2 regions of the Cytobacillus sp. GQ23 genome follow, and region 1 is predicted to be linked to the other one. Evidence: riboswitches for the same ligand, from Rfam matches in the RefSeq annotation. Region 1 holds a riboswitch; the other holds the start of a gene.

Region 1 (7,850 bases):
GAGAAAGACATATTGGAAACACTTTATTTCATTCTAATCATTTTGGGTGCAATCATTACCTATTCTGTCATAACTTGGTTTTATCAGCGCCGCATTGTTAAAACACTTACTGAAGACCAGTTTAGAGAAGGCTATAGAAAAGCCCAATTAATCGACGTTCGCGAACCAAATGAATTTGAAAACGGCCATATTTTAGGTGCCCGCAATATACCGCTTTCACAAATGAAAATGCGCATGAAAGAACTGCGTCCGGACAAGCCAGTATACTTATATTGCCAGAGCGGCATGAGAAGCGCGAGAGCTGCCCAGTTTTTGCACCGTAAAGGCTACAAAGACCTTTCACACCTGCAGGGCGGATTTAAAAAATGGTCCGGAAAAGTGAAAGTGAAAAAATAATAGCATTAGCTTGAAAAGGCCCCGTTAGTTTAACGGGGCCTATTTTGTTTTGAACTGTCCCATCTTCAAACTCTTCTTAACCACTGCCATATCCCCATTTCCAGCCCGCTTTTCATTTTTTTGGCTGTTTCCCTCGGATTTTATACCAGAATATCTCTATTCTCTTACATCCGGCAACAATCCATTATAGGCATCAAAAAAGAGTGCCCGTTTAGGACACTCTTTTTTGACATTATACTTTTTGATAGCGAAGAACCGGCTTTCTTGCAGCCATTGTTTCATCCAGACGGCCAATAACTGTTGTATGAGGTGCTTCCTGAACAATCTCAGGGTTTTCCTCAGCTTCTTTAGCAATTTGGATCATGGCATCGACGAAAGCATCCAGCGTCTCTTTAGACTCTGTCTCTGTCGGCTCAATCATAATACACTCCTCCACATTAAGCGGGAAGTAGATGGTTGGAGGATGGTAGCCAAAGTCCAGGAGCCTCTTGGCTATATCCAATGTGCGCACGCCAAGCTTCTTCTGGCGCTTTCCGCTTAAAACGAATTCATGCTTACAATGTCTGTCAAATGGCAGGTCAAAGAACGGCTCCAGCCTTCTCATCATATAATTTGCGTTTAATACGGCATATTCCGTTACAGCTTTTAGCCCATCCGGCCCCATAGTGCGTATATAAGTATAAGCCCGGACATTGATGCCAAAGTTTCCGTAATACGGCTTTACGCGGCCGATTGATTGCGGACGGTCATAATCAAACTCATATTGGTCACCATTCTTAACCAAAACAGGTTTCGGAAGGAATGGAATCAGATCCGCTTTTACGCCGACAGGACCAGATCCCGGTCCGCCGCCTCCATGCGGTCCTGTAAATGTTTTATGAAGATTAAGGTGAACAACATCAAATCCCATGTCTCCTGGGCGTGCTTTTGAAAGTACAGCATTCAAGTTAGCTCCATCATAGTAAAGCTTACCGCCAGCACTGTGAACAATCTCAGCCATTTCAAGAATGTTTTCTTCGAACAAACCTAAAGTATTAGGGTTAGTCAGCATAAGGGCAGCAGTATCCTCGCCAACTACTCTTCTTAAGTCCTCTAAATCCACAAGCCCATTTTCATTGGATTTAACCGTTATAGTTTCAAAACCTGCGACTGTTGCAGATGCTGGGTTTGTTCCGTGAGCAGAATCAGGAACGACAACTTTTGTGCGTTTGGTATCACCATTCGCTTCATGGTAAGCACGGATCATCATTAATCCAGTCCATTCTCCATGCGCACCTGCAGCAGGCTGAAGTGTAACTTCATCCATTCCTGTAATTTCAATGAGATGCTCCTGAAGATCATACATTAATTCCAGTGCACCTTGAACAGAGCTTTCATCCTGCAGAGGATGCAAGTGTGCAAAACCATTGTAGCGAGCTACATTTTCATTGATTTTAGGATTATATTTCATTGTACAGGATCCAAGTGGGTAAAATCCTGAATCAACCCCATGATTTCGATTGGAGAGTGCAGTATAATGGCGCATGATATCCAGTTCAGACACTTCCGGCAGCTCTGGCTCTTCTTCTCTCAGGTAGCCTTCTGGAAGAAGTTCGCTCAAGTCAGCTTCCGGAATATCCATTTCAGGCAGGCTGTAGCCGATTCTGCCTTCTGTGCTTAGTTCAAAGATGAGTGGCTGATCTTCCTTATGCATGGTAATCCCCCATTTCTTTAACGAATGCATCAATTTCTTCCTTCGTTCTCAATTCTGTTACAGCAACAAGCATATGATTTTTCAGGCCAGCATAATCTCGGCCCAAATCGTAGCCGCCAATAATGCCCTTTTCAAGGAGCTTCTGATTAACTTCTTTAACAGGCTTATTCAGCTTGATAACAAATTCATTAAACGAAGGACCTTCAAATGGAACTTCAAAACCGCTGGACTTAAATTGCTGTTTTGCATAATGGGCTTTTTGCATATTGGCAGAAGCCATTTCCTTTACACCCTTCTTGCCGAGAGCAGTCATTGCTACAGATGCCGCCAGTGCATTAAGAGCCTGATTGGAACAGATGTTGGACGTTGCCTTATCACGGCGTATATGCTGTTCACGCGCCTGAAGGGTAAGCACAAAACCACGGCGTCCCTGATCGTCTACCGTTTGTCCGACAAGACGGCCCGGCACTTTTCTCATCAGCTTGGAGGTTACGGCAAAATATCCGCAATGAGGGCCTCCAAAAGCAGTCGGAATACCGAAAACCTGTGCATCTCCTGCTACAATGTCTGCTCCAAACTTTCCTGGAGGAGTAAGTGCGCCAAGAGCAAGCGGGTTACTTGAGACTACAAACATGGATTTATGGGCGTGGATAATTTCCTCGAGTTCTTTTAAAGGCTCGACTCTTCCAAAAAAGTTAGGATACTGTACAATCACAGCTGCGATATCATCGCCAATCATTTCATTTAAGGCTTCAAGGTCAGTGATGCCTTCTTTATGAGGGACCTCAATAACTTCAATATACTGCCCCTTTGCATATGTCTTTACTACTTCCTTTGATTCGGGGTGAACTGCACTTGAGATTAAGATTTTCTTACGGCGTGTGCTTCCTGCGCTAAGCATTGCTGCTTCAGCAAGAGCCGTCCCGCCATCATACATGGATGAGTTGGCAACATCCATTCCTGTTAATTCACAAATCATAGTCTGGAATTCGAAAATTGCCTGCAGCTCTCCCTGGGAAATTTCCGGCTGGTAAGGAGTATAGGCAGTATAAAACTCTGAACGGGATAATACATGATCCACAATGACCGGCATGTAGTGATCATAAACACCTGCGCCAAGGAAAGATGTATTTGTGCGGAGATCAGCATTTTTCTGAGCCATTTTCGTAAGCTCTTTCATTAAGGCTGTCTCTGATTTCGCCGGCTTGATATTATATTCGCCCTTGAACCTTACACTCTCGGGAATATCACTGAATAATTCTTCTACAGAACTGACGCCGATTTTTTCTAGCATGGCTTTCTGGTCAGACTCTGTCATCGGTAAATAGCGATGTTTCATTATTTTCTCCCCCCGGTTAGTTCTTTTCTCTTTTGTAAAAAGGTGTTGCTGCAACCTTAGCCTTCAATCTTTTGCCGCGGATTTCCACTTCCAATTCAGTTCCGAGCTCCGCATGCTCTTTCTTGATAAGAACAAGGCCAATATTCTTTTTTAACGTCGGAGATTGTGTGCCTGTTGTCACCTCTCCGATCAGTTCTTCCCCTTTATATACAGGATATCCATGGCGCGGAATACCGCGGTCAATCATTTCAATTCCGGCCAGCTTGCGCGGAATCCCATTTTCCTTTTGATTCTTAAGGACTTCTTTGCCGATAAATTCAGCTTCTTTATTAACTTTTACAGCAAAGCCGATTCCTGCCTCAAGCGGTGTGATATCAGGAGAGAGCTCCTGGCCATATAGTGCCAGGTTGGCTTCAAAGCGAAGCGTATCTCTTGCACCAAGTCCGCATGGGAGAACGCCTTCTTCTTTGCCCGCTTCAAGGATTTCATTCCATAATGCCGCTGCATCCTTGGAATCACAGTAAACTTCAAATCCGTCTTCTCCTGTATAACCCGTTCTGGAGACAAGCGCTTTCTTGCCATTCAAATCAACATCCTGCTGGAATTTAAAGAATCCGATATCCGCCAGATTTGTACCAGTAAGCTTTTGGAGCACTTTTTCGGCAAGCGGCCCCTGAATTGCCAGCTGGGCCATATCTTCTGAAAGGTTCTTTAATTCCACATTTCCTTCAGCATGGTCCTGAAGCCAGTTAAAATCTTTTTCAATGTTGGAAGCATTAACAACTAGCAAATAGTAGTCTTCCTCTATTTTATAGACAAGTAAATCATCAACAGTTCCGCCATTTTCATAACACATGGCTGTATATTGAGCACCTGAGTTCTTTAATTTGGAAATATCGTTTGTCATCATTTTTTGAAGGTATTTAAGACTGTCCGTCCCCTTCACTTCGATTTCTCCCATATGGGATACATCAAAAAGGCCGGCTTTTGTGCGGACTGCTTCATGTTCTTCTTTAATGCTTGAAAATTGAACAGGAAGGTCCCAGCCGCCGAAGTCGATGGTCTTAGCTCCGTAATCTTTGTACACCTCGAATAAAGGCGTGCGTTTTAACTGTGACATTTACTCGTCCCCCTTAAATCTGTTTAATTTGTTTTAGGAACATAAAAAAGGACAGAGTATCCCCTCAAATATGAGAAGATCTCTGTCCTTGCACCTGAAAGTTTACCGAAATCGGCTTTCCCCTTGGGTGGCTTATTTAAAAGCACTCTCCAGAGCTGCGTCAAACAAGAGTTCTTTTGCCTGAGAGATTCACAAATTTTGCTTGCTCCTTCGGCGCTACAAACGTAGTCTCTCCCCTTGTTGTCATTCGCATTTATAAAATTTTCCAAGATGGTCATACTTATACCAAACAGAAAAAATAAAGCTTCATTTACTTCGGTTAACTAAATGTAATTTGTAAACTTTCAAAACTTTCAAAGCTACTAACATCGTACCACCTAAACAGGGTTTGGGCAATATCTTTATATAGATAAAAGGAGCTGTTTTTATGACAGTGCAAATTGGCTTTGATTCTGCCTGGCAGGATGAATTCTTAAAAAGAATTGACGATGACGGCCCATGGGGAAATTGGGAGCTATATAAACTGGCTGTTGAGGTTGAGAACCATACAACTATTCCTGATTTTGAAGGCCTGCAGGCTCCGAAGCATCTGCCGAACCTTACTCCGCTTCCACATCAGCTGGAAGTGGCCAAGCAGGTAGTCGAGAACATGAACGGAAAAGCTATTCTGGCTGACGAAGTCGGTCTTGGCAAAACCATTGAAGCTGGTTTGATATTAAAGGAATATATGATTAGAGGACTTGTAAAAAAAGTCCTTATACTCGTTCCAGCTTCCCTCGTTTCACAATGGGCTATGGAGCTGAACAGCAAATTTTTCATACCGGCTGTGGCGCAGCGGAAAAGCTATGTATGGGAACAATGTGATGTAGTTGTATCATCTATCGATACAGCCAAGCGCAATCCCCATCGTGATATTATCTACAGCCTTGATTATGACCTGATTATTATAGATGAAGCTCACAAGCTAAAAAATAATAAAACAAAAAACTATGAATTTGTACAAAACCTTAAAAAGAAGTTCTGCCTGCTATTAACAGCAACACCCATTCAGAATAGAATCAGTGAGATCTTCAATCTTGTGTCCCTGCTCAAACCCGGGCATCTGGGCAACGAATCAGCTTTTTATGAGAACTATAAAAAGGACTCCCGTTCTTTGAACGATGATGCACATCTAAAGGAGCTCGTGAACAAAGTTATGATCCGCAACCGCAGGGCGGATACCGGGATCGAATGGACCAAGAGACATGTGGAAACCATACCGATTGAATTTTCGCAGGCTGAGCGTGAACTTTATAAAGCTGTAACAGAGCTCCGGGGTGAAGAAGATTGGGTCAGTTCCAGCCAATTTTCGGTAATGACTCTGCAAAGAGAGGCGTGCTCAAGCAGAGAAGCTGTCTATTTTACACTTCAAAATATGATAAAAAGACAGGAGCATCCTTCAATAGCTTTTCAGAAGCAAATTCAATACCTTATCAAAAAGGTTGAAGCTGTCCAGCAAAATTCCAAAGCGCAAAAAGCTCTGGAATTAATACAGAAAATAAATGACAAGGTCATAATCTTTACTGAATACAGGGCAACGCAGATGTACCTTCAGTGGTTTTTAAAGCAATATGGGATTACATCAGTTCCCTTCAGAGGGGGATTTAAAAGAGGCAAAAAGGACTGGATGAGAGAGCTTTTCCAAAATAATGCTCAAGTACTGATTGCAACAGAAGCAGGAGGAGAAGGAATAAATCTGCAATTCTGTAATCATATCATTAATTTTGATCTCCCTTGGAATCCCATGCGGCTCGAACAAAGGATTGGGCGAATCCATCGTCTCGGCCAGGAAAAGGATGTTATGATTTATAATTTGGCCACGAAAGAAACAGTCGAAGAACATATTATGAAGCTTTTGTATGAGAAAATACATCTTTTCGAAAAAGTTATCGGTGATTTGGACGATATTTTAACCAAGCTTGAATTTGGCAGTATCGATGATCACCTTGTTGATATATTTGGAAGATCAGCTTCAGAAGGTGAAATGAGAATCAAAATGGAAAACTTGACGAGCATGATCCAATTCGCGGAGGATCTGAAGGAAGGTGAACTGAATGCAGCAACAGGAAATTCATAAATTCCTTGAAAGGTATTTTCACGCAAATGGGTGTGAAATAACTGATAAAGGTCCAGGGTATATGACCGTGCAGCTGACGATTGATTTGGATAAGGAACTAATGAATCGGCCCTTTTATTGGCATTATCTCGAAAAAACAGGCGGAATTCCAAATCCCATGCAGCTGACGCTTATTACAAACCAGCAGCTGGCGCCGCCACATATAAAGGGGGAAGTCATTCACTTCGGCTCACCGAGGCTTCACCAGATCTTTGATTCAGCCCGGAAACTGGCAGGCTATATACGATTATATGAAAATCACCGGCAGGCACCTGGAAATCAGGTTCCGTTAAGGCCCTGGCTAGGAATGAACATTCGCGTATCTTATCAATGCGACCGAAAACGGGATGTCTTTAAATCAATCGGCCTACAACTAATTAATGGCCAAATGGTCGAAAATTTTCATGACAGATTGCTCGGCATGAGCCTTACACCTAAAATCCCAGATTACTCGTTTACCTTGTCTCCGCTTATTAAGCCGGGGAGTGGAGTATTCAGGGTAGCAAATTTCATTAAGGCCGAAATTGAACAAGAAGATCATATATGGGCAGAGGAAGCCCGTGAGCGCTGGCAAAAAGATCTTAGACTTCTTGAACATTTCTACGAAGAGGCGGAAGAAAAAGGGGAAAGTTATGGAAACGAAAAAACTGCCCTTCAGGAGCAATATGAGCCAAAGATTAATATCTCCATAATAAATGGCGGTCTCTTTTATCTGACAGACAGCGCAGTCTAAAATGGCAAAAAACCGGCAGACTTTGCCGGTTTTTTGCATGAGCTATTTGTTTTTTTTTCTTCTCATCCCCAAGTAGAATAGATAAGAAATCATGCCAAACCATCTGAATAAAAACGGCTCTTTCATGTCCTTTTTTTCAATTCGATGCCGCTTTCGCTCATCTTTTGGCTGGTCAATATATTTTACTACTGTCTGTGTAAGATACTTTACATAATCGTTGGATTTCATACTCATACCGCCTTTATTCCGCACAGAATTGCCATGGCATCCTGCTTTTTATCATTTACAAGTATGTCCAACGGGTTTTCACTCTAAACAATCTATTATCTCTTGTATAATTTCTGATGTATCTTTATTAGTTGTATCAATGGTCACATGAGCTGTTTCTTTATAGAGCGGCATTCTTTTTTCATA
Region 2 (7,850 bases), on a different contig from region 1:
GGTTGTGAAGCAATTCCCGGACAAATTTAAGGGGTAAAGACAAGAGGCTTCAGTATATGCTGGAGCCTCTCTTTTTTTTCCTTTGACAAAGCAGCCTGTCTCATTATAAGCTATTTAGCGTGCCGAAAAAAATAATGTAAATTTTTCACATATAGAAGGAGGGGTATCCGCTATGTCAGGGGATCAAAAGAAAAAGATGATTATATTGATGATCAATATGTTTATTGCGATCGGAAGCTTTGGGATTATTATTCCGATTTTGCCTGCTTATTTGGAATCCATTAATCAGGGGGGAACAGCCGCAGGCCTAATGATTGCCATTTTTGCGGGTGCCCAGCTGATTTTTTCTCCTATTGCGGGAAAATGGGCTGACCAGTACGGCCGCAGAAAGATGATTATTTACGGATTAGCTGGTTTGACATTATCCATGCTTGTTTTTTATGCAGTAGATTCCATTTGGCTGCTTTACTTTTCACGTGTCATTGGAGGCATTGGGGCGGCATTGCTGATTCCAGCTATTTTTGCTTACATTGCTGATATTACTACAATGGAGCAGCGTGCAAAAGGGAATGGCCTGGTTTCAGCTGCAATGTCACTTGGAATTGTAGTTGGACCCGGGATTGGCGGATTTTTGGCAGACTTTGGCCTGAAAATGCCATTTCTGATTTCAGCGCTTGTTTCTTTAGTGGCTGTTCTCTTTTCCATTATGCTCCTTGAAGAAAGCAGCACAATGCAGACCATGCCAGGAGAGATGCCGGAAGAGGAACCAATGGTCAAGAAGCTGGCAATGTCTGTTAAGAAGCCTTATTTTATTCCTCTTGTCATCACATTGGTGATGAGCTTTGGATTAATGGCTTATGAATCAGTGCTGGGACTTTATCTGGATAATGAATATGGTGCCACTCCGCAGGCAATAGCGATTATGGTGACTTCGACGGGGATTATTAGTGTTATAGTGCAGTTGTTTGTAGTTGATCGGGTGGTTAGGAAATTAGGAGAAGGAAAGGTATTAAATATCTTTTTGGCTGTTGCAGCATTAGGATTCCTGGTCTCACTGTTCGCAGGCAGCTATGCACTTTTCTTCGTTATTTCGCTGATCATTTTCCTTGCAACTTCTATCCTGCGCCCGGTTCTGACCACGTTAATCTCAAAAATGGCCGGTAATGAACAGGGATTTGCGATGGGAATGAACAATGCTTATATGAGCATTGGAAACGTTCTGGGGCCAACGATTGCTGGTATACTTTACGATGTAAGAATAACCTATCCGTTTGTTCTAGGTCTGGTATTATTGCTTGTTACCTTATTTATCACAATGGCCTGGCAGAAAAGGGAGCCTAAACCTAAGGCGGCCCTATAGAAAAAAGCTTGGAGACCTTGTCTTCAAGCTTTTTCTTATTTATGCAGTAAATTAACTTTCCTGCAATTGTGGCAACTTTGTGAAAGGAACCTAGTTCCATTGACATAAATCAAAAAATATATTATTCTGAAAATAACAAAAATATAGAGCGAATGACGGCTGCGGGAGAGAGCATATAGTAGCCACCGAAGGAGCAAGCTTCAAAAATACCCTTGAAGCCAATCTCTCAGGTAGACAGAACCGCAGTCGGACGCATCTCTGGAGAGCGCGCATGTACTTTGCGACACCAAAGGGGTCAAACTCTCAGGTAAAAGGACAGAGAAGGGGGAAAAAAGCCGCCTTTTTTCTGTCCTTTTTATATGGATGGCAAGGCTCTTGGAGGAATCTATTATGAACACAAATATTAACGCAAACCGGGCGACATTGCTGATATCCTGTCCAGAGAGACCAGGCATTATTTCCACAGTCTCCAACTTCCTTCTGGAGCATAAAGCGAATATTGTCCATTTTGACCAGCACACAACTGATCCGCTGGCAGGCATCTTTTTTATGCGGATTGAATTCGATATGAATGATTTTGACGAGTCCTTTTCAAAACTGAAAGAGGATCTGCCTGAAATGGCAAGAGAATATTCAATGGAATGGAAGCTGAGCGGGAAAGGCGAGCGCAAGCGGATGGCCATATTTGTTTCTAAAATGGATCACTGTCTGCTCGAGCTGCTGTGGCGCTGGAAATCGAATGAGCTTGAAGTGGATATTTCACTGGTGATCAGCAATCATCCCGACATGAGAGAAGTGGTGGAGGGTTTCGGAATACCATATCATCATGTTCCGATTACACCGGATACTAAAGCGGAAGCCGAGCAAAAGGCGGTTGAGCTGCTCGATGGAAAAGCGGATTTCATTGTACTGGCGAGATATATGCAGATTCTTTCGCCGAGCTTTATTTCCAAATACCCAAACAGGATTATCAACATTCATCACAGCTTCCTGCCGGCCTTCGTGGGAGCCAATCCTTATGCACGGGCGTTTAACCGCGGAGTCAAGCTGATTGGGGCAACCGCCCATTATGTGACAAATGATTTGGATGAAGGGCCGATCATTGAGCAGGATGTCCTGCGGGTTAACCACAGGCACACTGCACAGGATCTCAAAATTGCCGGCAGGCATGTGGAGAGGCAGGTACTCGCACAGGCAGTCGCCTGGCATGTGGAAGACAAAGTAATCGTGCATGGCAATAAGACGATAGTTTTTTAAGCCGCACTGTAATAACAAAGATCTTGCATCAAGAAGGTTACCAACATCATGAGAGAAGGTGAGCAGAAATGAAAAAGAAAAAATTATCAATGCTTGAAATGATAAAGCATAATAAAGAAGAACTTTTAAAAGATCGTCGTGAGCTTGAGAAGATCGAAAAAAAAATAGACGATAAATACGCAAAAGCACAGTAAGAAAGTATACCCGGCCTGGGAATAAAGCAGGCCGGTTTTTTTATGGCTTTTTTGAAAAGCCGAATGGCTGCAGGTGTATTTAGGATTAGTGCTTTTGGAAGAGGAGAGAATGAAAGGAACTGATGAGGGAGAATAGTGCCGTTGAGGAGAGGCAATAGGGAGTGAAAGGACCTAATAAGGAAGAATAGACAAGGGTGAATAAAGGGAACTAAAGAGGAAGAATAGGGCCATTGAGGAGATGCTGGAGGGAGTGAAGGGACCCAATGTGGATGAATCGCACCTTTGAGAACAGACCATAGGGTATGAAGCGGATTAATGCACCCCAAAAATAAGCGGATGGAACCAAGGGAACTAAATATATTAATAAAAACGCCCAGGGAGTCCCTGGGCGCCAATTTCTTATTTTTGTCTAAAGAAATCTGTGAAAGCATGATACATTTCCATTCCCTGATAAAAGAACAGGCTGGAAGCTGTTAATGAAAATAAACCGATCAATAAAAATCTAATCCACATTATGCCTTCCTCCTTTAATTGTTTTGCTGGACAATTAAGGAGCTTGAATAACATAATTCGCCTCATAGAAGATTGGAGTATAAAATATCTTTTTCCTGCGGGCGAAGTGCAGCGCACTATATATAAAAAGGATAACTGTCAGGATTGTAATGGATAAAGAGATTATATCCAGTGTGAAGATATGCTTTTTAGGATCATCTTTTAATAGGAAGCTCTCGGTATAGTCCGAAACTGTTACTGCTTTGCTTTGGTCCATCGGAATGTCATTATAATGGACACCAGGGTATTGGGTTATGAGAAAGGATAAAAAAACAGATAGCATTAAAAGCGGCATTACCCGTCGTTTCCTCATTCCCTCACCCCTTTGCATGATTATAACTATCATCATAACCACTATTTTAAGATTAGTAAACTAAAAGAATCTGACAGGATTCGAACTTTTTTACTGCTGGAACAGGAGTTTAAAGGAATTGAAAAGAGTTTTACAAGAGTTAAGGTAATAATACATGAACTGTACATTATGTGAATTATTTCACATAATGTTCATTTTTGAATACTCTACATGGATAAGAAGTATATTATATTAAAACTGTACTTATATTGTTTATATATTTTTATTAGCCATCAAGGAGGCACAATAGCCATGAAGAAAATATTTCAGTTATTAATAATATTAGGCTTAATCATGACACCTTTTTTTACAAGTGCTCATGTGAAATGGTTCACGAACGTGGTACCTCAAAAGGAAACCATTGAAAATATATTATCACCTTTATTTATGGGACTGGCCCTGACAGCTGCGATTGTCCTTGCATTATTGACATTGGTTATACCGAGGACATCACAATGGGCTAAAGTTAAGAAGCTTGATGACTGGCTCTCAGGGTTCCGCAAATACAGCAGATATATTTTGAAGTATGGAACGGCTGCCGCATTAATCCTCCAGGTAACGAATGGAACACTATTTGCGCCTGAATTTCATTTAACCAATACGATTGCATTGATTTTAACATGGGCAGCAATTGGCTTTCTGCTAATTCCGCATCATTTTTCAACAAAGGCCGGGGCCGTAATTTTACTGGGGCTGTTTGTGTACGTTACCATGCAGAATGGCTTATTCCACATGCTTGATTATGGATATTATGTTGCCATTATTGGGGTACTGCTGGTCGGCAGCACGAAGCTGGAGAAGGTTGGATTTCCATTCTTATATTTGGGCACAGGTTTATCTTTATGCTGGGTGGCTGTTGAAAAATGGGTATATCCAAGCATGTCTCTGGATATTGTGGCCAATCATGGAGTCCCGACATTCGGCTTTTCACCTGCCGCATTCGTTGTTATGGCTGCATTTATTGAGTTTGTAGTCGGTTACCTTCTTGTAGTAGGGATTCTTAACCGTGTAGTTGGTTTCGTCGTGACAGTTATTTTCATCACAACTACAATGCTGTTTGGCATGACAGAGGTGATCGGGCATTTTATGATCCATATTGTGCTGATTATTTTCATCATTGAAGGAGTATCTTTCTATAACCCGCCGATCAAGCTGCACAAAACGAAGGCAGATCAATTTGTGTTTGTATTTCTGAACTTTATTTTCGTCCTAGCGACTTTCATTTTAATTTATTACCGATTTGCTTAAGTATTGACATTTTGAACAAATTAGAGTATGATTATTTTAAATAGTTGAATAGTTTCTCCTAAAGGGGAGTAGCTTTTACAACAGAGTCGTCATTTCGGAGTTAAGAGCTCCCGGCTTTGTTGGCAACCTTAACGTTGTTAGCAAGACCTTTGCCTGTTTCGGGTAAAGGTCTTTTTGTTTTTTAAACCTTTACCGCCTGCTGGTAGAGGTTTTTTTATTGCCTTATAAAGACGGCATGGAAATCCTCAATCGACATAACTGCAGGGAAACAGTGTGAAGCTTTCAATACTTATAAAATTAGAAGGAAAGGAGACCAGGATGAAAAAAGCAAAGATGTCATTCGCAGAATTAGTTAAGAAAAACAAAGAAGAGCTGCTGAAAGATCAACAATTGCTGGCAAAAATTGAAAAGCGTTTAGACGAAAGATACACAAAGGTGAAATAGGGAGGGTGTTTTAGATGGAATTGTCATTGATACTTGAGTATGGCTGGGTATTGCTGCTGCTTGTGGCATTGGAGGGTCTATTGGCTGCTGATAATGCGCTGGTGCTTGCGATTATGGTTAAGCATCTTCCAGAAGAGCAGAGGAAAAGGGCTTTATTCTACGGATTGGCTGGAGCCTTTGTTTTCCGTTTCGGATCCTTATTTGCGATTTCATATTTAGTTGACGTATGGCAGGTTCAAGCCATTGGAGCATTATATCTTCTGTTCATCGCGGCTAATCATATATTAAGAAAGTTTCTTGTGAAAAAAGGTGAGGAAGAAGCAGGGGTTACCAAGCCCAAAAAACAATCAGGCTTTTGGCTGACGGTTTTCAAAGTAGAACTTGCTGATATTGCTTTCGCTGTAGACTCTATTCTGGCGGCAGTCGCATTGGCTGTAGCACTTCCGGATTCAGGTCTAGGCCATGTAGGCGGACTTGACGGCGGAAAATTCTTTGTCATCTTTGCCGGCGGTATGATTGGATTAATCATTATGCGTTTTGCCGCAAATCTCTTTGTGGATCTGCTTCATCGCAGACCTGGGCTTGAGATTGCAGCTTTTGGTATTGTCGGCTGGGTTGGTGTTAAACTGGCTGTCTATACAATGTCACATCCGGCTCTTGAAATCCTTCCTGAAGGTTTTGCTAAGTCAGCTGAATGGAAAATTACATTCTATGCTGTATTAGTTGGAATTGCATTGGCTGGATGGTTCCTTTCTAAGGAGAAACAGGAAGTGCCAGCAGAGGAACAAGCAAGCTGATCAAAAAGGGCGGAAATTATCCGCCTTTTTTTAGTGAACACAAATCAATCAAACGTTTGATTGATTTGCCCTGATCCCTGTTGCTGCCTGCTGAAGAACTTTTAAATCAAATGGAGGAAAAATCCTCTATTTATGAGTGAAATGCAGTAAATGGGAAATATTAATTTTAGAAACGGAACGAAGGGAGCAAAATAGATTGTCTAAAAGAGATAAGCAAAATACAAAACAGACACAAGGCCCCAAAGAAGAGATGGAGCTTGTCAATGAATTTGGAAAGCATGAAGAGGATCAGCCGGTACCTCAGCCTAAGGATTATAATGAGATCGAATACTAAAACATATGTCTTTCGTATATCCATTTTCGGCCATAAAGTAAAAAAAGAGACCCTGCAGAGGTCTCTTCAGATATCATTTATGTCCATCATAAGCAAAAACGCGTTTATCCAAGTATACATGAAAGAACCATTCACCTGCACCTATCAAAAGGGCAGAGATAAAGGCTGCCATTGCCAAGCCGTCTTTCCCGGACACCATTAATTCACATAAAAGCCAGATGGCAAAAAAGCTTAAACCAATGTCAGAAATGGTTGCTATGGTATTCCTTTTTGTATGCTCTGTTTCGTCACCTGACATACGGAATATCATCATATCCCCCAGAACATAAGCCCCTAGAGTGAGAATGACGCTAATAATGAGTGTTTCAGTAAAGCTGATATCAAAAATTCCAGTCAAAATAATTCCCAGCATTGCGGTAATCATAACAAATTTAAGCAATATCGCTTCAATATGCTCCATGGTGAAATCCTCCCTCTTGTTTTAGGTAACTATACCCTGAGACAGGGGGGATAATCATTAAATTACAGAAAATTGGAAGTTTCCCTAGATCGACGCGAAAATCCCCGATGCTTTGGCAACCACCTGATCCTGATCGTTATAAATCAGGCAATCCGTATGGCTGAGAGTTCGTCCTCTTTTAACGAGGTGAGCATCGGCAATTAGATATTCCCCTGTCGCGCCCTTTAGGAACGTTACCTTTAAATCAGCGGTCACCACAGACTGCAGCTGATCTTCACCCGGCTCAAAAATATTTCCCATCGCTACATCTGCAAGAGTAGAGATAATTCCTCCATGAACCAGTCCAGCGCTGTTAATAAAGAGCGGCTGGACTGGCAAAGTGACTTTCATATTACTTTTACTGACTCTTTCGTAATGGAATTTCAGAAACTCATCAAAAGGCTGCTTGATTAACATTTGGTACACTCCAATTTCATTTAGTTAAGATGGTTATTCCCGATTCTTTGTGAAATCCCTGCTTATTGAGACTCTTTTTTTGCCAGGGAGAGACTCCAAAATTATTACATGGTTTCAAATAATCCATAAAAATGATATTATTTTCAATAAATTCAAAAAAAGGCGGGCGGGAAAATGGCAAAAGTAGAGAATATTAGTTTCGCTGAAAACTTTCCTATTTCATTTAAGGAGCTTGAAAAGGAAGCGGAGAAAGTGATGGGAGCAGACGGTTTTGGCTATGTTCAATCAGGAGCCGGCGGGGAAGAAACGCTTAGAAAGAATATCGACTCCTTTGCAAAATACTCAATTGTGCCGAGAATGCTGAAGGATGTTTCCATGCCGGATATAAGTGTGAAC

Evidence for each region. A riboswitch is a leader RNA that binds a small molecule or an ion and turns the genes downstream of it on or off. The one in region 1 is predicted to bind glycine.
Region 2: another riboswitch for glycine. It lies ahead of purU (formyltetrahydrofolate deformylase); the one in region 1 lies ahead of gcvT (glycine cleavage system aminomethyltransferase GcvT).

Annotation. Positions count from the first base shown of each region.
Region 1 covers NZ_JCAXER010000009.1:105,368-113,217, reverse strand. Annotated here, with positions in the region: gene AC6CHU_RS09675 (rhodanese-like domain-containing protein) at 13-396, shown strand; gene gcvPB (aminomethyl-transferring glycine dehydrogenase subunit GcvPB) at 629-2,089, opposite strand; gene gcvPA (aminomethyl-transferring glycine dehydrogenase subunit GcvPA) at 2,082-3,428, opposite strand; gene gcvT (glycine cleavage system aminomethyltransferase GcvT) at 3,445-4,548, opposite strand; glycine riboswitch at 4,707-4,795, opposite strand; gene AC6CHU_RS09655 (DEAD/DEAH box helicase) at 4,976-6,664, shown strand; gene AC6CHU_RS09650 (YqhG family protein) at 6,642-7,436, shown strand; gene AC6CHU_RS09645 (YqzE family protein) at 7,479-7,664, opposite strand; gene AC6CHU_RS09640 (shikimate kinase) at 7,743-7,850, opposite strand, start outside.
Region 2 covers NZ_JCAXER010000013.1:84,481-92,330, forward strand. Annotated here, with positions in the region: gene AC6CHU_RS12570 (glycosyltransferase) at 1-37, shown strand, start outside; gene AC6CHU_RS12575 (MFS transporter) at 173-1,360, shown strand; glycine riboswitch at 1,513-1,613, shown strand; gene purU (formyltetrahydrofolate deformylase) at 1,751-2,617, shown strand; gene AC6CHU_RS12585 (FbpB family small basic protein) at 2,686-2,811, shown strand; gene AC6CHU_RS12590 (hypothetical protein) at 3,359-3,676, opposite strand; gene AC6CHU_RS12595 (hypothetical protein) at 3,968-4,963, shown strand; gene AC6CHU_RS12600 (FbpB family small basic protein) at 5,282-5,407, shown strand; gene AC6CHU_RS12605 (TerC family protein) at 5,422-6,204, shown strand; gene AC6CHU_RS12610 (hypothetical protein) at 6,401-6,538, shown strand; gene AC6CHU_RS12615 (DUF2512 family protein) at 6,612-6,998, opposite strand; gene AC6CHU_RS12620 (PaaI family thioesterase) at 7,083-7,454, opposite strand; gene AC6CHU_RS12625 (alpha-hydroxy-acid oxidizing protein) at 7,629-7,850, shown strand, end outside.